DNA from 3 places in the Mesorhizobium sp. CNPSo 4688 genome. Region 1 is predicted to be linked to each of the others. Evidence: predicted binding sites of a transcription regulator. Region 1 holds the regulator's gene; each other region holds the start of a gene.

Region 1 (3,277 bases):
GTTCATGATAATCCTCCCTGCGCCGCGCGCGGCGCGACAAAACTGGCCCGAAGGCCGGCACACAGAGGCTCTATTTTTTCGAGCCTCGAAAAAATACTGGTCCATCGGCGAGGCGCTGTCAACATCGATTCTGATGGATTCTGATGGCTTCGCGGAATTTTTTCGAGACCCGCAATAAACAATGACAGCGCGGCCTGCTTCTGCCAATATTTGGCTGGTACCACCGAACGCCTTCACTATCATGAGGCGCGAGGAGGACCGGGAGGAAAACAAAAACGATGTCGGTTGGAATCCGCCACGACGACCTGCGCCGTCGCAACCGCGCGATGGTGATTTCGGCCGTGCGCCGGGCAGGCCAACCGTCGAGGACCGAGATTGCGGCGACCACCGGTCTCAGCCACTCGACCATATCGGCGATCTCGTCTGATCTGATTCAAGAAGGCATCCTGGCCGAGAGCAAGCCTGGCGAGACCGGTGCGCTGAAACGCGGCCGGCCCCAGGTTGGCCTTGCGCTCAACCCGGAAGCCGCCGCGGTGATGACCGTGGTGCTGTCGCTGAATTTCCTTTCCGTCACCGTCATCGACTATGCCGGCCAGGTGGTCGCCGAGGAGCAGCGCCGGCTGGATACGCTGACTATGCCGCGCGACGAGCTGATCGGCGAATGCACGGCAATCGTGCGGCGGCGGCTCGAGGATCCCGACCTCGATGTTCAGAGCATTGCCCGCATTGCCATGGGCATCCAGGGCATCACCGATTCGCAGGCGCGCGCCATGCTGTGGTCGCCGATCACGCCGCTGACCGACATTGCCTTCGCCGACATACTGGAAGCGGAGTTCGGTATTCCGGCCACCATGGAAAACGATTGCAACATGATGGCAGTGGCGCTGCAATGGCGCCAGCCTGAGCGCTACCGCGACAATTTCATCGCTATCCTGCTCTCGCACGGCATCGGCATGGGGCTGGTGCTGAAGGGCGAATTGTTCACCGGCACCCATTCCTCGGGCGGCGAGTTCGGCCACATGATCCACCGGCCCGGCGGCGCGCTGTGCCGTTGCGGGCGGCGCGGCTGCGTCGAGGCCTATGCCGGCAACTACGCCATCTGGCGCAGCGCCAAAATGATGAGCGAGGATGCCGAACCGGTCGATGTCGGCGACGCCGACATGCGGGCGCTCGCCACACGTGCCCGCGAGACCGATGGCCCCGAGCGCGAAGCCTACCGCAAGGCCGGCGAGGCGCTTGGCTTCGGCCTCGGCAGCCTGTTCGCGCTGATCGATCCAGCACCTGTCGCCATGGTCGGAGTCAGCGCCGCCGCGTTCGATCTGATCGAACCGGCATTGCGCGAGGCGATTGCCCAGACCGCCGGCGGCCAGCACTCGAAATCGATTTCCTTCGACACCGAGCCCAACGAACTGCCGCTGATCCGCGAAGGCTGCGCCATGCGCGCGCTCGGCTTCGTCGACCAGGAGATTTTCGCACCGGGCATTCAGGCGAAAGCGGGCAAGCATGTCGCCTGAAAGGCCGGCAACAGTGCGGCGTGCCTAATCTTCCCGGATAGCGTAGCCGGCGCCGCGAATGGTGCGGATCACATCCGGCATGCGGCCATTGTTGACCGCCTTGCGCAGGCGCCCGACATGCACGTCGACGGTGCGCTCGTCGATATAGATCGTCTCGCCCCAGACATTGTCGAGCAGCTGGCTGCGCGAGAACACGCGGCCGGGATGGCGCATCATGAATTCGAGCAGGCGGAACTCGGTCGGTCCGAGCCTGATTTCGCTCTTCTTGCGGTAAACGCGGTGCGATTCACGATCGAGCACGATGTCGCCGACCTTGAGCACGCTGGACAGCACTTCCGGCTTTGCGCGGCGCAGCAGCGCTTTCACGCGCGCCATGAATTCCGGCGTGGAAAACGGCTTGACCAGATAGTCGTCGGCGCCGGTGGACAGGCCACGCACACGGTCGCTCTCCTCGCCGCGCGCGGTCAGCATGATGATTGGCAGCCGTTCGGTCTCGGGCCGCATGCGCAGCCGGCGACAGAGCTCGATGCCGGACACCGCCGGCACCATCCAGTCGAGCACCAGCAGATCGGGAACGTTTTCCTGCAGCCGGATTTCGGCCTCGTCGCCGCGCGTCACCACCTCGACCTGGTAGCCTTCGGATTCGAGGTTGTAGCGGAGAAGCACGCCCAGCGGCTCCTCGTCCTCCACGACCATGATGCGTGGCGCGATCATCAGCAGTTCACCCTTGTCAGGCCGAAGTGGCCATCGCCGTCTCGTCCTGCTTCGGGCGATTGGCGGGCAATTGCTGGCCGGTCAGCACATAATACGCATTTTCAGCGATGTTGGTGACATGATCACCGATGCGCTCCAGATTCTTGGCGCAGAACAGAAGATGCGTGCAGGCAGTGATGTTGCGCGGGTCTTCCATCATATAGGTCAAGAGTTCACGAAACACCGACGTGTATTTGACGTCGATGCGCTCGTCCTCATTCCTGAGCTTTGCCAGCGCAGCCGCATCCGCGGCGGCATATTCCTCGACCACCCCTTGCACCTGGATCAGCACCAGCTGCGCCATTGCATCGATGGAATGCGAGAGGTCGCGCGGCGTGACGCTGAGGCCGACGGTGCCGACGCGCTTGGCGATGTTCTTGGCAAGGTCGCCGATGCGCTCGAGGTCGCCGGCCATACGGATCGAGCCCACCACGGCGCGCAGATCGTTGGCCACCGGCTGGCGCTTGGCGATGAGCGTGATGGCGCGATCGTCGAGTTCCCGCTGGCGCGCGTCCATGATGGCATCGTCGGACACGACACGTTGCGCCAGCGCATTGTCGGAATTGAGCAACGCTTTGGTCGAGCCGCTGACCATCGACCCGGCCAGATCGCCCATGTCGCGGATCAGCTTGCTGATCTGGCCCAACTCTTCATCGAAGGAGGCGACGGTATGTTCACCCATGATCGTGGTCCTCGTGCCTGAAAATTCAACCGCTGGACGGCTCAGCCGAAGCGGCCGGTAATGTAGTCCTGGGTGCGCTTGTCGTCGGGATTGGTGAACATCTTGTCGGTGGCGCCCTCCTCGACCAGGTAGCCGAGGTGGAACATCGCCGTGCGCTGCGACACGCGCGCTGCCTGCTGCATCGAGTGGGTGACGATGACGATGGTGTAGTTCTGGCGCAGTTCGTCGATAAGTTCCTCGACGCGTGCGGTGGCGATCGGATCGAGCGCCGAGCAGGGCTCGTCCATCAGGATCACTTCCGGCGACACCGCGATGGCGCGCGCGATGC
Region 2 (3,277 bases), on a different contig from region 1:
AGTCGGGGAAGCTGGCGCCGAAGATCGCCAGACGACGCGAGACATCGACGCTGTCGGGGTAACCGTCGTTGTTCTTGTCCTCGTAGTTCGGGAAGCCGGCATCGGCATAGACACCGACCTTGTCGCGCATCTCGGGGCCCGGCTTGCTGTCGTCGATGGTGCCGACGATTGAAACGCTATGGGTGTGGTCGCCGGTCATCACGATCATCGTGTCGGGATGGGTCTTGGCGAATTCCATCGCAACGCCGACCGCCTTGTCGAATTCGATGACCTCGACCATGGAGCGCTCCCAGTCCATCGGATGCGACATCTTGTCGACCGAGGCGCCCTCGACCATCAGGAAGAAGCCTTCGGGGTTCTTCGACAGTTCGCCAAGTGCAACATTGGTCATTTCGACGAGGCCCGGCTGATTGGGGAAGGTTTCCACGGTGCCCTTCTTGAGGAAGTCGCGATCCAGCGTGACGTCCATGTTGCCGGTATGGAACAGGCCGAGGATCTTGCCGGTGTTGGTCTTGGCTGCAGCCTCGAGTTCGGTCTTGTCGGTGGCAAGGGCGTATCCGGCATCGCGGAATTTCGCGATGTAGTCAGTGTCGTCCTTGCGCTTGGAGCCGGCCGTGCTCTGCGGCAGGAAATAGGCGGAGCCGCCGCCGAGGATGACGTCGGGCTGCGTCTGGTAGAACATGCCGACGATGTCGGCCTTGTCACTGCGGCTGCGGGTATGGGAGACGACGGCTGCCGGGGTGGCGTCCTCGATCTCGGCCGTCGAGACGACGCCGATCGACTTCTTGCCGGTGCGCCGCAGAGCCTCGGCGATGGTCTCGACCTTCGGGTCATCCTGGCTCGGCTTGGTGCGGTCGGCATAGACGCCGAGCGCGTTCACCGCCGTCTTGTGGCCGGTCATGTAGGCCGACATGGTGTTGGCGCTGTCGGTGGCGATGGCGTTGGTCGACGACGTGCCGATAAAGGCCATATGGTCGAGATCGTCCATGTTGAGCCGGCCGTTCGCCTTGCCTTCGGTCATGCCCTTGGACATGATCCGCGCGCCGGTGCGATGCGCAACGGAGAGGCCGTCGCCAAGCAGGAAGATGACGTTCTTGGCGCGCGGGGTCGCCGAGGTTCCGAACACCTCCCATTTGACGGACTTGGTCTCGTCGCCAGCCTTGGCTTCGATCTCATAGGTGCCGGGCTGGGCGATGCTGGCGGCGCGGATCAAAATGGCGGAGGCATCGACCCCCTCTTCCTTCTCCACGAACTCGACCTTCTTGCCGAGAACCTCCTCGGCCGGCTTGCCGTTGATCGTCACCGTGACCTGGTCGGGGGTGACGACCTTGTCGAATTCGACCTTCAGGTCGAACGGCGATTGAGCGAGGATCGTGGCGCGGTCGAGAGGATAGATCGTGGCAGCACCAGCAGCGCTGGCAAGACTTGTCGTAACGGCAAGCGCGATGAGAGGGCGAAGCATAAGTGACCTCCAAAATTGACTGATAAAAGGCAGTTTTTTGGTAGTCGTTGCCGATGTCCGTTATATGACAAAACCTCGCCCGGGGCGCTCACATTCCGGGTAGTCCGGAGCCGGTTGAGAATCGGGATTGAACGAAGCTGCCGATGGGCGCATCGCTGGCCTGCCGGCCACGACCCAATCAGCACCCTCACTGCGGTGCGCCGGCGAACAGGATTTCGCCGTCGCCTGTCGCCGGCCAATCCCTGATGGTGCGGTCATCGCCGCCGGTGAGCAGCGTACCGTCGAGGGCGAAGGCGACGGCGTAGATCGGGCCGGTGCGGCTGTCGAACATGGCGGTCTGGTTGCCGGTGTCGACATCCCACAGCCGCGCGGTGCCGTCGAGCGAGCCGGAGGCCAGGCGCTTGCCGTCGGCCGACAGCGCCAGCGCGTAGACGGTGCCTTCGTGGCCGTCGAAGCGGCGCACCTCCCTGAACGTGTCGAGGTCCCAGAGCTTGATCATGTAGTCGCCGCTGCCGGTGATGACGTGATGGCCGTCGGCGGTGAAGACGGCGCCGTAGGTGCCCTGCTCATGGCCGTGCCAGCTGCGCAACTGCTTGCCGCTTTCGACGTCCCAGAGTTTCAGCGTGCCGTCGATGGAGCCGCTCAGCGCGCGCGTGCCGTCGGCCGAGATGGCAACCGTGCTGATCGGCCAGTCGTGCCCGGTCATCACATGCAGCGCGGATTTGTTGACCAGGTCCCAGACGATGACGTTGCCGGTGTCGTGGCCGCTGACGGCGCGCTTGCCGTCCTGGCTGATTGCCAGCTTGCGGACACCGCCATTCTGCCCCGACGAGAACACGTGCAGCACCATGAACAGGGCCGTGCGCGCCATGTCCTTGTGCTCGCCGAGATTGCGGATCAGTCTTTTGCCGGCAATGTCCCAGAGCTTGATCATGTGGTCGGTGCTGGCGCTCATGATGTCGCGGCCATCGGCTGACACGGCGAGCCAGACGACGGCGTCGCGGTGACCGTCGGGCTCGGTCGGCAGCGGCGGTTCGGCCGGCGGCAATGGCGCCACGGTTTCCGGTGGTGAAGGAAGTGCGGGCGGTGACGCCGGAGCCGGTGGCGGAGCTGCTTCCGGTGGCGGGGTCGCCGGAGCAAGCGCGACTGCGGGCGGCTGTGCCGGCGCTGAAGGCGGTTGGACCGGAGGCTCGGGCGGGTTGGTTGCCTGTACGGGTGGAGTTGGCTCAGGCGGGATAGCGACCGGCGGCGAACTCGGCGGAGTTGGCGGCGCCGCCAGGTCCGGCGGAACACTGGCGATATCCTGACCCTTCGGCTCGGCCTTGGGTTCCTTCGGGGCGGCCACCTCGCCGCCCGGAGCGGAGCGATGAACCAGCCATGGGCCGAATCGATCGGCCAGCAGCGCCAGAACGACAAGCGCCGGCAGAACCAGGAAAACTTGCCGCAGCCGCGGCCTGCCGGGGTTTTGCACCTCCGCCGCTCGGCCGAACAGCGGTGCTCCGGACAGGTGGGCCGAACCGCGCGGCAACAGGCCGGCAAAGAACAACAGCGCCCCGACTACACAGACCGCGCCCGCTACCAAAAAGGCCACGGAGCGCATGGACGCGAAGGATGCCGCGATGCTTGCGTCGCCCTGCGCCAGACGCTGCATGGCGAAGCAACCGACGCCGATAACCAGCAAGACCAGCGCGAGCAGCCTGTCGGCACCCCTGTTCATTGGCTTTCTTCCCCAGGCCGCGTGCTGTGCGGCCGCCCTGTCACGAAACTAGCAACGAAACGCGTAACGCAAAATGCCAAGTATGAAAGTGGCTGACA
Region 3 (3,277 bases), on a different contig from region 1:
TCGCGCGCGATCGTCGGATCGGTGGTGAAGAAGGACAGGTCGGTGTAGATGCGCGCGGTGACCGGATGGTAGTTGCCGGTGCCCAGATGCACATAGTTGCGCAGCTTGCCGTCCTCGCGCCGCACCACCAGCGACATTTTCGCATGGGTCTTCAACTCGAGGAAACCGAACACGACCTGGACGCCGGCGCGCTCGAGATCGCGCGCCCAGCGGATGTTGGCTTCCTCGTCGAAGCGCGCCTTGAGCTCGACAAGCGCCGTCACCGACTTGCCGGCTTCGGCCGCATCGACCAGCGCGCGCACGATCGGGCTGTCGTTCGAGGTGCGATAGAGCGTCTGCTTGATCGCCACCACTTCCGGGTCGGCCATCGCCTGGCGCAGGAACTGCACCACCACGTCGAAGGATTCGTAGGGGTGGTGGACGACGATGTCCTTCTCGCGGATGGCCGCGAAACAATCGCCGCCATGTTCGCGGATTCGCTCGGGAAAGCGCGGATTGTAGGGCCTGAACTTGAGGTCGTCGCGCGGCACGGAGACGATCTCCGAAATCTGGCTGAGCGCCAGCGGGCCAGTCAGAACGCTAATGCGGCTCGAAGAGACGCCAAGCTCGCCGGCAACGAACTCGCGCAATTCGCCGGGCATCAACTTGTCGAATTCAATGCGGATGACCGAACCGCGGCGGCGGCGCTTCAGCGCCGTCTCGAACAGGCGCACGAGGTCCTCGGACTCTTCCTCGACCTCGATATCGCTGTCCCGGATGATGCGGAAGGTGCCGGAGCCCTTGACCTCGTAGCCGGGGAACAGCTTGCCGATATAGAGGCCGACCGCCTCCTCGAGCGGAATGAAGCGAACATGCTGCTTGCGGTCCGGCAGGCGGATGAAGCGCTTCAGCGCCACCGGCAGGCGCAGAAGCGCACTCATCTCCTCGCCATTCTTGCGATGGCGCAATTGCAGCGCCATGGAGAAGCCGAGATTGGGAATGAACGGGAACGGATGCGCCGGGTCGATCGACAGCGGGGTCAGCACCGGGAAGACCTGGTCCTGGAAATGGTCTTCGAGCCAGACCTTCTCATCCTTGGTCAGTGCATCGCGGGTGATGCTCTCAATGCCTTCCTTGTTGAGCAGCAGCATCAGCGCCGACAGGCTGTTCTGCTGGTCCTCCTGCAGCCGCTCGACCTCGCGCAAAAGCTGTTCGAGCTGCTGCTCGGGCGTGCGCCCGTCGGGGCTCTTGAGCGCGATGCCTTCGCGCACCTGGCCGGCAAGACCGGCGACACGGACCATGAAGAATTCATCAAGATTGGCGGCCGAGATCGACAGGAAACGGACCCGTTCGAGCAGCGGGTGGTGTTCGTTCTGCGATTCTTCGAGAACGCGCCGGTTGAACTGCAGCCAGGAGAATTCACGGTTGACGAAGCGGTCAGGGTTGCCGCCCTCGGGGCTTGCCACCTCGACATTGATGAATTCGCTCTGCACCGGCTTCAGTTCATTCATGGTTTCCTGCCCGCAACCGTTCCTTTTGGAGCGCCGCACATGCCGGAATGGTCATGGACGCTCTAACATGCCTTTGTGACGCGTGATCCGTCGCGGAATCGCTCGGCTTCCGGGGTCATGCGCTTAACCGGCTCAACTTATCCTCTGCCAGCCTTTTGCGACAGTTTCATTTCATCGATCTTGCAAACAGGCCTGTTATGATCCAGATGCTTTTCGACGAGATCAAGGAGACGACGATGGCAGGCGGTTCCATTCCCCATTTCCAGAACGATGCGGGCCATCCGGCAATCGACATCGGTGTCAGGGAATTCATGTGCACGGGCGCCAACCCGCCCTTCGATCATCCGCATGTCTTCCTCGACATGGGCGACGACAATGAAAAAGTCTGCCCCTATTGCTCGACGCTCTACCGCTATTCGGCGAAGCTGAAGGCGACGGAAACGGTGCCGGCCGGCTGCATTTACATCGACCAGGCCGCCTGATCCTGTCGCGGCAAGCCCGATGGAAGACATCAGGTCCCGGCAAGTCATAATCGCCGGGGCCGGCGTCGCCGGGCTGACGGCTGCCCTTGCCTTCGCCGAACGCGGATATGCGGTAAGGCTGTTCGAACAGGCGTCGCGCCTCGAAGCGGCCGGCGCCGGCATTCAGCTTTCGCCCAACGCAACGCGCATTCTTCGAAAACTCGGCGTGCTCGACCGGCTGCTGCAAAAGGCCTTGCGGCCGGAAGCGGTGGTGCTCAAGGATGCCGGGACGCTGCGCGAACTGGCGCGGGTGCCGCTCGGGCAAGCCGCCGAAGCGCGCTGGCAGGCGCCCTATCTCGTCGCCCACCGCGCTGATCTGCAGGCGGCGCTGCTGGCGCAGGTGGCTGAGCGGCCGGGGATTGAGCTTGTCACGGGTGCACGCGTCAGCAGCATCGCCGTCAATGCCCCAGATGTTGCCGTGAGCGCCGAAGCGAATGGCCGTGCGATCGAGGCAAGCGGCCGGCTGCTGGTCGGCGCCGACGGCGTCTGGTCGTCGGTCCGGGCGCAACTCGCAGGCAAAGAATTCGGGAAAAGCCGCTTCTCAGGCGAACTCGCCTGGCGAGCCACGATCGCCGCTGAGAGCGCCGCCGGCGAAGCCTTTGCCGCCATCGCTGCCGCAGACTGCGTCACCACGTTCCTGCATCCCGGCTTCCACATGGTCGCCTATCCCGTTAGCAACGGCCGCGCCTTCAATCTCGCCGCCTTCACCAAGGGCGAGCGTATTGCCGAAGGCTGGTCGGGCCATGCCGAGCCAGCTGTTCTCGAAAGCGCCACGCGCGGCACAGCGCCGGGCCTGGCCAAGCTTGTGGCGCTGGCCGGCCCCTGGACGGCCTTTCCGATCCATACCGTCGAGCAGGCGCGGTGGACGAGCTCGCAAGGCATCGCCCTGATTGGCGACGCCGCGCATTCGATGACGCCGTTTGCCGCGCAAGGTGCCGCCATGGCGATCGAGGATGCCGTGCTGCTGGCTGACGTCATTGCCGATTTCCCTGCCGATCTGGCGGGGAGTCTTCAGATCTGGGAAAACCTGCGGCGGCCGCGTGTCGCCAAAGCCGCACGTCGCGGCGCCGTCAACCGCCTGGCCTGGCATGCCGCCGGCCCGGTGGCGATCGCCCGCAACCTGTTCCTATCCATGCGCTCGCCCGACAAGCTCGCGGCCGATCTCGACTGGCTCTACGGTTGGGAGCCGCAGAAAATCATCCGGCGCTAGACGTCGCCGGGATGCCTACCGTTTTCAGCTAGTTGTAAAGCCGCATCGACAGGCCG

What was found. Region 1 encodes PhoB, which activates phosphate uptake and scavenging genes when phosphate is short. Its sites were predicted from a motif close to TGTCATNNANCTGTCAT; they were not measured.
Region 2: the regulator PhoB is predicted to act here: its motif matches at 1,516-1,532, upstream of AC04SH_RS24135 (alkaline phosphatase).
Region 3: the regulator PhoB is predicted to act here: its motif matches at 1,648-1,664, upstream of AC04SH_RS24785 (RNA degradosome polyphosphate kinase).

The regions. Positions count from the first base shown of each region.
Region 1 is NZ_JBWLUY010000010.1:211,450-214,726, forward strand. Features, by position in the region: gene xylF (D-xylose ABC transporter substrate-binding protein) at 1-6, opposite strand, end outside; gene AC04SH_RS20780 (ROK family protein) at 279-1,514, shown strand; gene phoB (phosphate regulon transcriptional regulator PhoB) at 1,539-2,228, opposite strand; gene phoU (phosphate signaling complex protein PhoU) at 2,245-2,949, opposite strand; gene pstB (phosphate ABC transporter ATP-binding protein PstB) at 2,991-3,277, opposite strand, start outside.
Region 2 is NZ_JBWLUY010000013.1:60,456-63,732, reverse strand. Features, by position in the region: gene AC04SH_RS24135 (alkaline phosphatase) at 1-1,462, opposite strand, end outside; gene AC04SH_RS24130 (WD40 repeat domain-containing protein) at 1,650-3,179, opposite strand.
Region 3 is NZ_JBWLUY010000013.1:181,616-184,892, reverse strand. Features, by position in the region: gene AC04SH_RS24785 (RNA degradosome polyphosphate kinase) at 1-1,490, opposite strand, end outside; gene AC04SH_RS24780 (zinc-finger domain-containing protein) at 1,727-1,972, shown strand; gene AC04SH_RS24775 (FAD-dependent monooxygenase) at 1,992-3,221, shown strand; gene AC04SH_RS24770 (TIGR02117 family protein) at 3,250-3,277, opposite strand, start outside.